DNA from 4 places in the Arthrobacter sp. S2(2024) genome. Region 3 is predicted to be linked to each of the others. Evidence: riboswitches for the same ligand, from Rfam matches in the RefSeq annotation. Region 3 holds a riboswitch; each other region holds the start of a gene.

Region 1 (3,204 bases), on a different contig from region 3:
GACGCCGGCGCCCGCCCCATGCTGGCCCGTCACGGCCGCTTCACTCAGGTACTGCTGGAGGTAGCGCTGCGGCGGGAGCGGCAAGCTGTCCATCACGACCGAGCTGCCGTTCCACTCCCAGCCTTCACGGGGCTTGTCGTAGTAGAGTTCGATGCCGTTGCCCTCCGGGTCGGTGAAGTAGAAGGCTTCGCTGACCAAGTGGTCGGCACTGCCGACGAAGGCGTGGGGTTCGTACTGCGCGGCGGAGGCAACAGTTGCGGCGAGCGAGGGCTGATCCTCGAAAAGCAGCGCCGTGTGGAAGAGTCCGGCCTCTCCGCGGCCCGGGATCTGGAGACCAGCGGCCGGCGCGAGGTGCACCAACGGCTTGCCTAGCCGGCCGAAGTAGAGCCCGCCGTCCTGTTCGGCGACAACGTCCAGCCCCAGCGCCCGCTGGTAGTAGTCGCCCATGAGCTTCATGTCCCCCACTTTGAGCATGACAGTGCCCATGGTGAGTTCGGCAGGAAGGAGATCCTGGCTGGATGTGATGGTCATGTGAAACTCCCGGCTTTTTGTGGCGCCGCCCTTCGGCAACCTCTACGTATCTAAATTACTTGAAGCTTCAATTTATTCCTAATGCCCGGCGCTTCCTGAAATGTGTCCCCTCAGAACGGTGCATCGTGGCTGCAGCACGATCTCAAGGGACGCTCGGGGATCCTTTGCGTAGAGCACGACGTCTGCGCTGGCGCCTTCGCTGATGCCGTCGGCACCCAACCACTCACGGGCGGACCAGCAGGCAGCATCGAGGGCTGCGGCCGCCGGAAGACCCGCCCGCTGGAGTTCCAGGATCTCCTCGCCGATCCGGCCGTGTTTGATGACGCTTCCGGCGTCGGTTCCGGCGTACACCCGCACTCCGGCGTCGAACGCCTCAAGGACCCGCTCATGCCGGCCCTCCCACAACGCGATCATGTGGGCGGCGTAGCGCGGAAATTTGGTTTCAGCCTGCTTCGCGATGTCCGGAAACGTCGCAATGTTGATGAGCGTGGGGACAATCGGCACATCCTGGTCCAGCAGCCGGGGAATGTGGTGGGGCAACAATCCGGTGGCGTGCTCGATGCAGTCGATCCCGGCGTCGAGCATGTCATCGATTGTCCCTTCGGCGAAGCAATGGGCGGTCACCCGCGCCCCCTCGTCGTGTGCGGCCGCGACGGCGTCCTTGACGACGGCGGCCGGAAAGGACGGGCCGAGATCCCCGGCGGAGCGGTCGATCCAGTCCCCCACGATCTTGACCCAGCCGTCTCCGGACCGCGCCTGCTTGCGGACTGCCTCCATCAGATCCTCCGGCTCCACCTCTTCGGCCAGCCCGGGGATGTACCGCCGTTGCCTCGCGATGTGCCTGCCCGCGCGGATGATCCTCGGCATGTCCGCCCGGCGTTGCAGCCAGCGCGTGTCGCTTGCGGATCCGGCATCGCGGATCAAGAGGGTCCCGGCATTCCGGTCCGCAGTCGCCTGCAGGCGGGCAGTCTCCTCGTCGACAGCTCCGCCCTTGCCCAAGCCAACGTGGCAATGCGCGTCGACCAGGCCGGGAAGCACCCAACCGTCCAGGACGACGTCGGGCTTCGCAAGTGGCCGGACGAAGGTCAGCCGTCCGTCGACCGACCAGAGGCCGCGCCGTTCCTCCTCCGGCCCGGTGAGGACGGCGCCGCTGAATTCGATGATTTCCGCCATGATTCCACCCTAGTTCCCGGGAGCTTCGCCGGCGCGGTCACATCTGTCACAAGCGCTGGCAGCTGTGGTAGCTTCGTCTACGACCACACGGGGGCCCTTGCAAGGGCTGAGATCGGGCTGATGCAGCCTGCGACCGTTGAACCTGTCCGGGTAATGCCGGCGAAGGAAGTGAGTAATCCTTTGAGCACCAAAGAAACACAGCTGAGCCCTACCCAAAAGGGATCGGACCACGATGTGACCCAATCCCTCAAGTCGCATTCCCTCGCGTTCCTGGAGGATGCCGACACGGGAATCCGGGTTCCAGTGACGGAAATCGCCCTCGAACCGTCCCCCAACGGCGAGGCCAACGCCCCGTTCCAGGTGTACCGGACCGCCGGACCCGGGAGTGATCCCGTAGTGGGCCTCGAACCATTCCGCAGCGAGTGGATCGAAGCCCGCGGCGACACTGAGGCCTACAGCGGCCGCGAACGGAACCTGCTCGACGACGGCAAGTCTGCCGTCCGCCGCGGCGCCGCCTCCGCGGAGTGGAAGGGGGCTCAGCCGGTGCCCCGCCGCGCCGTCGACGGCAAGACCGTGACACAGATGCATTACGCGAAACAGGGCATCGTCACGCCCGAAATGCAGTTCGTGGCACTTCGCGAAAACTGCGATGTGGAACTCGTCCGCAGCGAGGTCGCTGCCGGCCGGGCCATCATCCCCAACAACATCAACCACCCCGAATCCGAACCGATGATCATCGGCAAGGCGTTCCTGGTGAAGATCAACGCCAATATCGGCAACTCGGCCGTCACCAGCTCCATCGCCGAAGAAGTGGACAAGTTGCAGTGGGCAACGCAATGGGGCGCCGACACCGTCATGGACCTGTCCACGGGCGATGACATCCACACCACCCGCGAATGGATCATTCGTAACTCCCCCGTACCGATCGGCACGGTACCCATCTACCAGGCCCTCGAGAAGGTCAACGGCGAAGCCAACAAGCTCACGTGGGAAATCTTCCGCGACACCGTCATTGAGCAGTGCGAGCAGGGCGTGGACTACATGACCATCCACGCCGGCGTGTTGCTGCGGTACGTGCCGCTCACCGCGAACCGCGTGACGGGCATCGTTTCCCGTGGCGGCTCCATCATGGCGGGCTGGTGCCTGGCCCACCACGAGGAAAACTTCCTCTACACCCACTTCGACGAGCTCTGCGAAATCTTCGCCAAGTACGACGTCGCGTTCTCGCTGGGTGATGGACTGCGCCCGGGCGCGACGGCGGACGCGAACGACGCCGCGCAGTTCGCCGAGCTGGACACCTTGGCCGAGCTCACGAAGCGCGCGTGGCAGTACGACGTGCAGGTCATGGTCGAAGGCCCCGGACACATCCCGTTCCACTTGGTGCGGGAGAACGTGGAGCGCCAGCAGGAGCTGTGTGACGGCGCGCCGTTCTACACGCTGGGCCCCCTTGTCACCGACGTCGCCCCGGGCTACGACCACATCACCTCCGCCATCGGCGCC
Region 2 (3,204 bases), on a different contig from region 3:
GCTGGTCCCCTCGGTCCAAGGCTTGCCGAGCGCCCCGGCCTGCCGTTTGAAATGGAGCAGCGAGCGCTCATCGGGAGCGGGCATGGTGCGCAGGATTCCAACCTTGCCGTCTAGCATCAGCTGGGCCGCCGCCATCCCGGTCATGAGCGAAATCTGGGCGTTCCAGTCCTCGACGGGCAGCGAGGGAGCTGCGACGATCCTGTACCCCCCGCCGTCGGGCAGTTGGACGATTTCTTGTTCAGGCATGTTCAGGCTCGCTCCGCCGCGGCGGCGTTCGAGTTCCACCCGTTTGAGCCCGACCTCCTTGAGCAACTGCAGGACGGGATCAGCTGTCCCGGAATCGATCGCGGACTGGACGCCCTTGTAGTTGAGCTTGGCGCGGCTGCGTACGCTTGCCCGGCGAACTGAGACGGTGCGGAACTCTGCTTCGGCATCGAGTTCGAAGTCCCACACGAACGCTCCGCAGTCCTGGCCCGCCAGCAGGCTTCCGGCGTGCTCGCTGATGATCTCGGGGTGCAGCGGTATGCGGCCGTCCGGCGCATAGTACGTCTGTCCCCGGTGGCGGGTCTCGGCGTCGAGCGCTCCTCCCGGTGGCACAAAGGAGGGCACATCGGAGATGGCGTAGAGAACCCTGTAACCATTCCCGGACCGCTCAATGAAGAGGGCCTGGTCGAGATCCGTGGAAGAGGCCGGGTCGATCGTGATGAACGGAACGTCCGTGAGGTCCTGCGCCGGCAGCCTGTGTCTTGAAACCGCGGCCTCCGCGTCGCGCAGTGCTTCAGCGGGATAACCCGCGGGCAGCTCGAGTTCGGTCCGAAGCGCCGCCAGTGCTTCCGCGAGCTGGTTCGACGTTTCAGAGACGTTCGGGGCTATGCGCTGATGTGACACGAAAGTCAGGGTAACTCCAAAATCTCCCGGCGTCTCGCTAGGCCGCCGCTGCGTCCAGTGCGGCCAGGAGTGCCTGGGCTGCCGCCGTCGGATCCCCGGCCTCGGTGATGGCGCGGACCACAACAATGCGGCTGGCGCCGGCCCTCACTACGTCTTCCACGTTGCTGAGATCGATGCCGCCGATCGCAAACCAAGGAAGCACTACGCCGCCGACGGTCTCTTCGTCTGCCTGCTTCACCGCATTGGCAGCGTACTTCACCAGATCGAGCCCGACGGCGGAGCGTCCAGGCTTGGTGGGCGTGGCCCACACAGGCCCGACGCAGAAGTAGTCCAAGCCGCTGCGGCCAGGCGACGCGGCGATGGCTGCGTCAATCTGCTCCGGCGTGTGCGTGGAGAGGCCGATGATGGTGGGGTCGTGGAGCAGCTTCCGGGCCGAGCGCAGCGAAATGTCCTTTTGGCCGATATGGAACACCGGTGCGCCGGCGAGGGACGCTACGTCCGCGCGGTCGTTGACTGCCCAGAGGCGCCCGTGACGCTGCGCCACGGATTGCAGGATCTCCAGGAGTTCCAGTTCCTCGGCCGCTTCAATGGTCTTGTCGCGCAGCTGGATGATGTCCACGCCGCCTTCGAATGCGGCATCGACAAACTGCTCAAAATCACCCTGTTGCTTGCGGGCGTCGGTGCAGAGGTACAGGCGGGCGGTGGTGTGGACATCGTGCGGGGTCATGGAAACAGAGTAGTTCCTCTAAACTGGGCTGGTACCGCGGGAGCCGCGGCGGCAGTCACAATCGCCGCGCGGCTGAGAGGGCTTCAGCGCCGACCGCTTGACCTGATCCGGCTAGTACCGGCGTAGGGAAGGACTCCATGGACGAAGTAAACACCCAGCACGGGCCCCTGCGTGCAGACGTGGCGGTGATCGGGGGCGGCGTCATTGGCCTGGGCATCGCGTGGGAAGCCCGAAGGTCGGGCCGCTCGGTTGCCCTGATCGATCCCGCGCCGGCCAGCGGCGCTACTTTCGCGGCGGCGGGGATGTTGGCACCAGTCAGTGAACTGCACTACCAGGAAGAGGACCTCCTGGAGCTCATGCTCGAATCGTCGGCGTTGTGGCCGGACTTCGAACACAATGTGACCGGCTCACGAACCGGACGCAGCACGGGTTACCGGACGACGCCGACCCTCGCCGTGGGTGCGGACGCAGCGGACCGCCGGGCGCTCGCCGATCTTCGGGACGTCCAGCTGGCCCATGGCCTGGTGGTGGAATCCGTGCCGTTGCGCGAAGCACGGGAGCGTGAGCCGCTCTTGAGCCCGCAGATTTCCTGTGCCTTCGACATCCCGGGCGACCACCAAGTGGATCCTCGCCGGCTTTCGGCCGCGATTCTAGGCGCTTTGGCAGACCACGAGCCCGGTAGCTCCAGTTGGATTCCGGGGGCCGAAGGCGGTTTCGCGGTCCGGGACACTGCGGCGGGCCTCCTGTGGGAGGAGGACGGGCGCGCCGTCGGGGCCGTGCTCGGCTCAGGCATCAATGTGCTTGCCACGGAAACGGTGGTAGCCAACGGACTCGATGCCGCCCGCGTGAAAGGACTGCCGGATGGATTGTCGCTCCCGTTGCGTCCCGTCTACGGCGACATACTGCGGCTGCGCGTCCCGGACCACCTGCAACCGCTGGTCACCGCCACGGTCCGGGGAATGGTGCGCGGAGTGCCCGTCTACATCGTTCCCCGCGATGACGGGACCGTCGTGATCGGCGCGACGCAACGTGAGGACGGATTGTCGTCGTCCGGGGGATCGGCCAACCCGGTGTCAGCCGGCGGCGTCTACCAATTGCTCCGCGACGCCCAGGTATTGGTTCCGGCCGTTGCCGAGCTGGAACTCCTCGAAGCAACTGCCCGGGCCCGTCCGGGCACCCCGGACAACGCACCGCTGCTGGGCCGCGTCGAAGGTCGGGAAGGAACCGTGCCCGGCCTCATCGTGGCCAGCGGCTTCTTCCGCCATGGCGTGCTCCTCACTCCGGCAGCGGCGAAAATCTGCGTTGGACTCATGGATGGCACCGCCGATCCCCGGTGGAACAAATTCCGCCCGGACCGCTTCTCCCGCCCGCACTCAGCAGCAAGGGCTTCCGCAGACGGCCCATCCGCCGATACCTTAAATCCCCTTCTGAAGGACCACGCATGAACATCAAATTGAACGGCGCAGACCACACGCTGAGCGACGACGCTTCCGTCACCACCCTCGTCAGCCACATCACCGGACGCGTTGTGGATTCCAGCGGCCAAGCGGCCGACGGACGCAAGATCGGCGTCGCCGTCGCACGCAATT
Region 3 (3,204 bases):
GACCGCACGGAGGCCATGACGGTTGTCGACGTCAACACCGGGAAGTTCACCGGCAGCGGCGGCAACCTCGAGGAGACCGTCACCAAGAACAACCTTGAGGCTGCCGAGGAAGTGGTCCGCCAGCTCCGCTTGCGCGACATCGGTGGAATCATCGTCATCGACTTCATCGACATGGTCCTGGAATCCAACCGCGATCTCGTGTTGCGCCGCCTGGTCGAGTGCCTCGGCCGGGACCGTACCAAGCACCAGGTCGCCGAGGTGACCTCGCTTGGATTGGTCCAGATGACCCGCAAGCGCATGGGCACCGGCCTGCTGGAGGTCTTCGGCGAGCAGTGCGAGACGTGCGCAGGGCGCGGAATCGTCACGCACGACGAGCCCGTGGAGCACCGTCGGGCCAACGTCGTGGCAGCTGAACACCACCACCCGCGCACGGAGTCACAGCCAGCCGTCCGCCCCGAGCAGCGCAAGCGTCGCCGCGGCCGCGGCACGGGGCCGGGGACCACTGAACTGCCCGTCACCCCTTCGGTGCCGGTCCACACTGTGGAATCCACCGACCCGAACCGGCAGGCAGCCACCCGCGCAGCCCTTGCCACCATCGCGGCTGCAGCCCACGCTGCCCACCTGCACGACGACGAGCTCCACCACGCGGCGGAATTGCTCGCCGACGGGCACGCAGCGGAAGTAACCCCGGTCCAGGCCCCAGCGGCCCCGGTCCAGGCTCCGGCCGCTGCTTCGAGTGGCGAGGAACGTTCGAAGCCTGTGCTGCGATTCGGCGGCGAGGAAGTTGCGTTGCCTTTCGTCCACCACGAAGAGGAGGCTGCAAGTGGCACACCTGCCATGAGCCTGGACCTATTGGCACAGGCATTCGCAGGCCTCGGAGAAGCTCCGGACACCGCCACGACGTCAACGTCAGCCAAGGAAACCCCCGCAGAGGCCCCCGCAGCCGTTGCAAGCGGTGAATCCCCGGACTCGGGTTCGCGTGGACGCCGAGGCCGACGCAACCGTAGCGCCAGCCGGGCCCAGGGTGCCGCCAACGCCACCAACGTGGAGCACCACGAGGTTGCCGCGGCTGCTTCCGGTGGGGCCGCGCACGAGGCCAAGGCGGCAGACGCCGCCCCGACGAAGCCGACGGCGGCAGCGGAACCGATCATCCTCGGCGTCGGTGTGCCGAAGTCCGAACTCTGAACGTAGTACCGTGCCTAAGCCCCGGCCGTTTCCGCTCCTGTGGAAACCGCCGGGGTTTCGGCGTTGTGGGCCAATCCGCCGACCCTGGCAGTCCGGTTGCAAAGGGCGATTTCAGCGGGCGAGGCGTGATCAGGGTTAAGCTAGGGGACTGACACGGGGTGCCGCGCACCGAGCCGGCTGAGACCAGACCCGTTGAACCTGTCCGGTTAGCACCGGCGAAGGGATGTCTCGCATGACTGTTTCGGCGCAATCATCTGTCTACCCGCTCAAGGCCATCCAGCGCCCCATACCCAGGGTCCTCAGCATCGCCGGCTCGGACCCCTCAGGTGGTGCCGGGATCCAGGCAGACCTGAAGAGCATTGCAGCCAACGGCGGCTACGGCATGGCCGTCATCACGGCGCTCACTGTACAAAACACACAGGGCGTCACTGGCGTCCATGTGCCTCCCGTGGAGTTCCTGCGCCAGCAATTGGACGCCATTAGCGACGACATCACGGTTGATGCCGTCAAGATCGGCATGCTCGGGGACGCGGCGGTCATCCACGAAGTCCGCCGCTGGCTTGGCGAGGCGCGCCCCGCCGTCGTCGTCCTGGATCCGGTGATGATCGCGACCAGTGGCGACAGGCTCCTCGCGGAGTCCGCTGAAACCGCACTGCGGGAACTGCTGCCCCTCGCAGACCTGGTGACCCCCAACCTTCCGGAATTGGCCATGCTGCTTGGCGAGCCTGTTGCCACTGATTGGGCATCGGCGTTGGAGCAAGGCAAGCGCCTGGCCGCTAGCTGCGGAAACACCGTCCTGGTGAAGGGGGGCCATCTGCAGGGAGCCGGCTGCCCCGATGCCCTGGTCAATACCGGGGGAGTCCTGAGCCAGGACGTGGTGGAATTCGCCGGCCAACGGGTGGAGACCCGCAATAGCCATGGGACGGGATGTTCCCTGTCGTCGGCGATGGCGACGGCCAAGGCGCGGCTCGGCGATTGGGAGTCTGCTTTGCGTGTCGTCAAGCCCTGGCTCCAGGAGGCGCTGACCCGGTCCGAGGTGCTGGAAGTAGGGAAGGGCAACGGGCCGATCCATCATTTCCACGCGCTCCAGCAGGCCCTTCAACCGGGGGACTTCGCCGTCCGGATGTGGGACGCCGCCCAAACGGAACTGGCAGCCATTTATGGCTTGGACTTCATCCAGCACTTGCAATCCGGTGGTCTCAGTGAAGCGCAGTTCAGCTACTACCTGTCCCAGGATGCCATCTATCTCAACGGCTATTCCAGGGTCCTGGCACGGGCAAGCGCCCTCGCTCCGAGTGAAACCGAACAGCTGTTCTGGGCCCGCGGCTCGCAGATGTGCCTTGAAGTCGAATCCGAGCTGCACCGGAATTGGCTCAGTGGACGCCAGGTGAGCGGAGAGCTGGGCCCGGTCACCAAGGCCTACGTGGACCACTTGCTGGCGGCATCGGCGTCGGGAAGCTATGCGGTGCTGGTTGCTGCCGTGTTGCCTTGCTACTGGTTGTACGCCGAGGTGGGACAGCGGCTCCACCATGGGTTTGTCGAGGCCGGAGCATCGGACGAGCACCCCTATGCGGATTGGCTGCGCACCTACGCGGACGAGGCGTTCGCGGAGGCCACCCGCAAGGCGATCGGCATCACGGATGCCGCCGCGCAGGTTGCGTCGCCCGCGGAGTGCACAGCGATGATGGAGGCGTTTGCCCAATCCTGCCGCTATGAAACGGCGTTCTTCGATGCTCCAAGGTTGCACGGCTGAGCCGGTCTTCCGGGGAGGAGGCACCGGAACGCGGCCTGCCCCCGCAGGCGTTGCAGCGTGTCGGCGTGAGGATCCGAGCTTTTCGCGGCCGGCAGGGTAAGGTGGACGGGCACGGTACCGGATGGCGGCATAGCCAGTCTGTGGCAGCCATCACGTGGCAGCCTCCGGACCTGGCCTCATTTGCAGCCGAAGGCGAAACTAGCGTAATCTAGATCTTCGGTGCTTACGCCAACACTTGGGTTATGCCCCTAGAAACCGTTCATTTG
Region 4 (3,204 bases), on a different contig from region 3:
GATTGGCGTCCACGAGATGCCCCAAGCGCAGCCGTTCCAGCAACTCGTCCACCCGTTCCTCGCCATGGCCAAGATGCTTGGGGCCGAACATGAGCTCATCGAGGACGCGGCCGGTGACGAACTGGTGCTCGGGCTCTTGGAACACAGTCCCGATGCGGGAGATCAGCTGCTGGGCCTTCCACTTGAACGGGTCGGGGCCCGCGCCGTCGCTGAGCCCGACGGCGGCAGTCACCGCCCCGGATATCGGCGCCAACAGCCCCGCGAGGGTCAAAGCGAAGGTCGATTTTCCGGCGCCATTGGGACCGGTGATTGTCAGTGCCCGTCCGGCAAACACTTCGGCGTCGAGTCCGGACTGCACAGGACGCGGGGCGATCGTTTTGAACCCCCGGCGCCGTGTCCGTTCGCGGGACACCGCAAGCTCCTGGGTGGCGAGCAGCAACTCGCCCCCCTTCCGGGAGCTCCCCGCTCCGGAGTCGGCCGCCGGTCCGGCGCCTGTTCCCGAACGTGGGCGGGTGGCCGGCACGTAACCAGGCACCCAGACGCCCGCAGCAGTGAGCATGTCCCTTGCTTGCGCCAGAACCGTGTTCGGGTCACCGTCCAGAAGCACCGCCGGCGTCGAACCTCCCGAGGAGGAACTGCCCGGCTGAAGCACCACAATCCGGTCCACGAGGTCTTTCCAGACCGATACCCGGTGTTCCACCACCACCAAGGTGGCGCCGGTCTTGTCCAGGCAGCGGCCCACGGCATCGCGCACTTCCAAGACGCCGGCCGGGTCAAGGTTGGCGGTCGGCTCGTCCAGGAGGATCAAGCCGGGCCGCATTGCCAGTATGCCGGCGAGCGCAAGGCGCTGTTTCTGCCCGCCCGAGAGGGCCGACGTCGGGTGGTCGAGCGAAAAGTTGCCGCTGGCACTGCCACCGGCACTCCGCAGCAGCCCGACGTCGTCGAGCGCTTCATGGACCCGCTTCCAAATCTCGTCCCGCGGCACGCAAAGGTTCTCGGCGCCGAATGCAACGTCGTCGCCCAGGCGGGAAAGCACCACCTGGGTTTCGGGGTCCTGTTGCATGAGTCCGGCACGGCCCCGCTGGGCCTTCGGGGAAACGCCGTCCACCAGCAACGAGCCGGTCTCGTCGGCGTCGTCGCCTTCCTCGCCCAGCACGCCCGCCAGGGCATGGAGGAACGTCGACTTGCCTGCGCCCGAGGGGCCAAGCAGCAGGACGCGCTCGCCCGGACGGATGTCCAGGTCCAGGGCGTGGATGGCCTGCGTGGTGCGGCCGGCGTGCCGCCAGCCCCAGCCCTGCGCGGAAATGGCGGCGGGTCGCACCACGGCAGAGGTGCCGGAATCAGGACTGGGCATCAGGAAAAGACGGGCTCCGAGGCGGCCTTGCGTGACGCGAACGCGCTCAGGACACCGGTCCTGGCCAGGCCGCGGGTAGCGATCCAGGACAGGGCACCGGCAATGACGGCCCCGGAGATCGTGCAGAACACGATGTACGCGAGCTTGTCGACCGGTTCGTAGGCGATGTTCCAGCCCCACGGCAGGAAGGAGTCGTTCAGGCCGCAGAACAGGCCCGCACCGGCACCGGCCAGCAGGGACACCGGCAGGTTGAACTTCTTGTACATGAAGGCCAGGAAAATGAGTTCCGCCCCCAAGCCCTGGAGCAGGCCCGAGATCAGCACCGTGGTGCCGTACTGGGAACCCATGATGAGCTCGCTCGTGGCGGCCACTGTTTCGCAGAAAATTGCCGCACCGGGCTTGCGGACGATGAGCATGCCCAGCACGGCCGGAATCATCCAGCCGCCGGCGATCAGGCCGCTCAGGGGCGGGTAGCCGGCGGACATAGGCGTGGCAACCAAAGCCATCTGGTCCCATGCCCAGAAGATCACGCCACCGGCGATCGAGATGAGTGCCGCCACGACGATGTCCACGACGCGCCAGTTGTAACCAGGCTTGGTGAGGCCCGGCCTTGCAGAAATACCAGTCATTTTGTCCTCCTGAGGAACAGGAGGGGAAAGTGTTCGCGGTTGCCTGCGAGCGGCTTCCGCCGCGCCGGTCCGGACACTATGAGAACTCGACTCCCTTGCGCCGGTACTAGCCGGATCAGGTTCGAGGGTCTGCGGCTGTCCGCACTCTCAGCGCCCGTCCTCCGTGCCGCATTGCTGCGTGCCCGACGGCGGCGCTCCCCTGTCGTTATCAATCCACCCTTTTGGGCGTGGTTCAGTTTACACCTTGGCGGGGTTGCGGGCGCTGTGTTGGCGTCCGCGGAACGGTCACAAACACGCGGGGACGACGGATTCTGCTGGATCACTCGCCGGGTGAGCGCAGGCCGGCCCGGAATGGCGCGGGCGGCCGCAGAAACTGGGACAATGATCCAGCAGAATGTGACGCGGCAGAGCGGGCAAAGGAGCGGTCTTGGCAGGCAATGGCGAAGCGAACAGCACCACGGTGGCGGAACCGAGGCTCGCCGCAAGCGTGATCCTGGTCCGGGATGCCGCGGTTCCCGGGGGCTCTGAAGGTGCGGCGCAGGCTTTGGAGGTGTTCGTCCAGCACCGGGTTTCCACGATGGATTTCGCCGCGGGCATGGTGGTCTTCCCCGGGGGCCGGGTGGACCAGGTGGACAGCTCCGGCTGGGACTTCGCGGACGACGTCGTCGAGCAGCACGCCGCTGCATGGCACCGGAGCAGCATCGCCGTCGAGCCTGCCTCCGCCAGGTTCAACGCCGGCCGGGTGCTGGCGGCCGCGCAGCGTGAGGTGTTCGAAGAGGCCGGGCTGAAGCTTGACGCCGCCACCCTCCGCCCGTGGGCCAACTGGGTCACTCCGCAGGACCAGCCCAAGCGCTTCGACACGTACTTCTACCTTGCCTGCCCGGTTTCCGGTGCCGAGCCAAGGCACCAGACCACGGAAGCGTCGTCGTCCTTGTGGATGCCCGTCCGCGGAATCCTGGACGCCGAAGTCGCCGGAACACTCAAGCTCATGCCGCCCACGCTGGCGCTGCTGGATGAGCTCCTCGCCCTCGGCACAGTGGAAGCGATACTGGGCGAGGACCGTGACATCGTGCCTGTCCGTCCAAAGCCCGGGGCCTTGGAGGAGTTCTTCCGGCAGAGGCGCCAAGCTCCATCCGTTGCTCCGGAACTGCCCTGAAGTGGGGTTAGGCTGGGGACGGTCCTGTTTCCACCCGCAAGGAGTCCCGGAATGAACCTCCTCAT

Evidence for each region. Region 3 has a riboswitch for thiamine pyrophosphate ahead of thiD (bifunctional hydroxymethylpyrimidine kinase/phosphomethylpyrimidine kinase). Riboswitches for the same ligand answer to the same signal wherever they lie in the genome.
Region 1: another riboswitch for thiamine pyrophosphate. It lies ahead of thiC (phosphomethylpyrimidine synthase ThiC); the one in region 3 lies ahead of thiD (bifunctional hydroxymethylpyrimidine kinase/phosphomethylpyrimidine kinase).
Region 2: another riboswitch for thiamine pyrophosphate. It lies ahead of thiO (glycine oxidase ThiO); the one in region 3 lies ahead of thiD (bifunctional hydroxymethylpyrimidine kinase/phosphomethylpyrimidine kinase).
Region 4: another riboswitch for thiamine pyrophosphate. It lies ahead of VLA65_RS18145 (ECF transporter S component); the one in region 3 lies ahead of thiD (bifunctional hydroxymethylpyrimidine kinase/phosphomethylpyrimidine kinase).

What each region holds. Positions count from the first base shown of each region.
Region 1 covers NZ_JAYKZI010000002.1:17,676-20,879, forward strand. The annotation lists gene VLA65_RS03755 (VOC family protein) at 1-531, opposite strand, end outside; gene VLA65_RS03760 (amidohydrolase family protein) at 610-1,704, opposite strand; TPP riboswitch at 1,782-1,889, shown strand; gene thiC (phosphomethylpyrimidine synthase ThiC) at 1,885-3,204, shown strand, end outside.
Region 2 covers NZ_JAYKZI010000002.1:363,004-366,207, reverse strand. The annotation lists gene VLA65_RS05325 (RNB domain-containing ribonuclease) at 1-888, opposite strand, end outside; gene thiE (thiamine phosphate synthase) at 926-1,615, opposite strand; TPP riboswitch at 1,642-1,761, shown strand; gene thiO (glycine oxidase ThiO) at 1,753-3,060, shown strand; gene thiS (sulfur carrier protein ThiS) at 3,057-3,204, shown strand, end outside.
Region 3 covers NZ_JAYKZI010000023.1:20,612-23,815, forward strand. The annotation lists gene VLA65_RS21310 (Rne/Rng family ribonuclease) at 1-1,185, shown strand, start outside; TPP riboswitch at 1,330-1,426, shown strand; gene thiD (bifunctional hydroxymethylpyrimidine kinase/phosphomethylpyrimidine kinase) at 1,418-2,938, shown strand.
Region 4 covers NZ_JAYKZI010000012.1:56,129-59,332, forward strand. The annotation lists gene VLA65_RS18140 (ABC transporter ATP-binding protein) at 1-1,354, opposite strand, end outside; gene VLA65_RS18145 (ECF transporter S component) at 1,354-1,983, opposite strand; TPP riboswitch at 2,058-2,194, opposite strand; gene VLA65_RS18150 (NUDIX hydrolase) at 2,411-3,139, shown strand; gene VLA65_RS18155 (DUF4235 domain-containing protein) at 3,191-3,204, shown strand, end outside.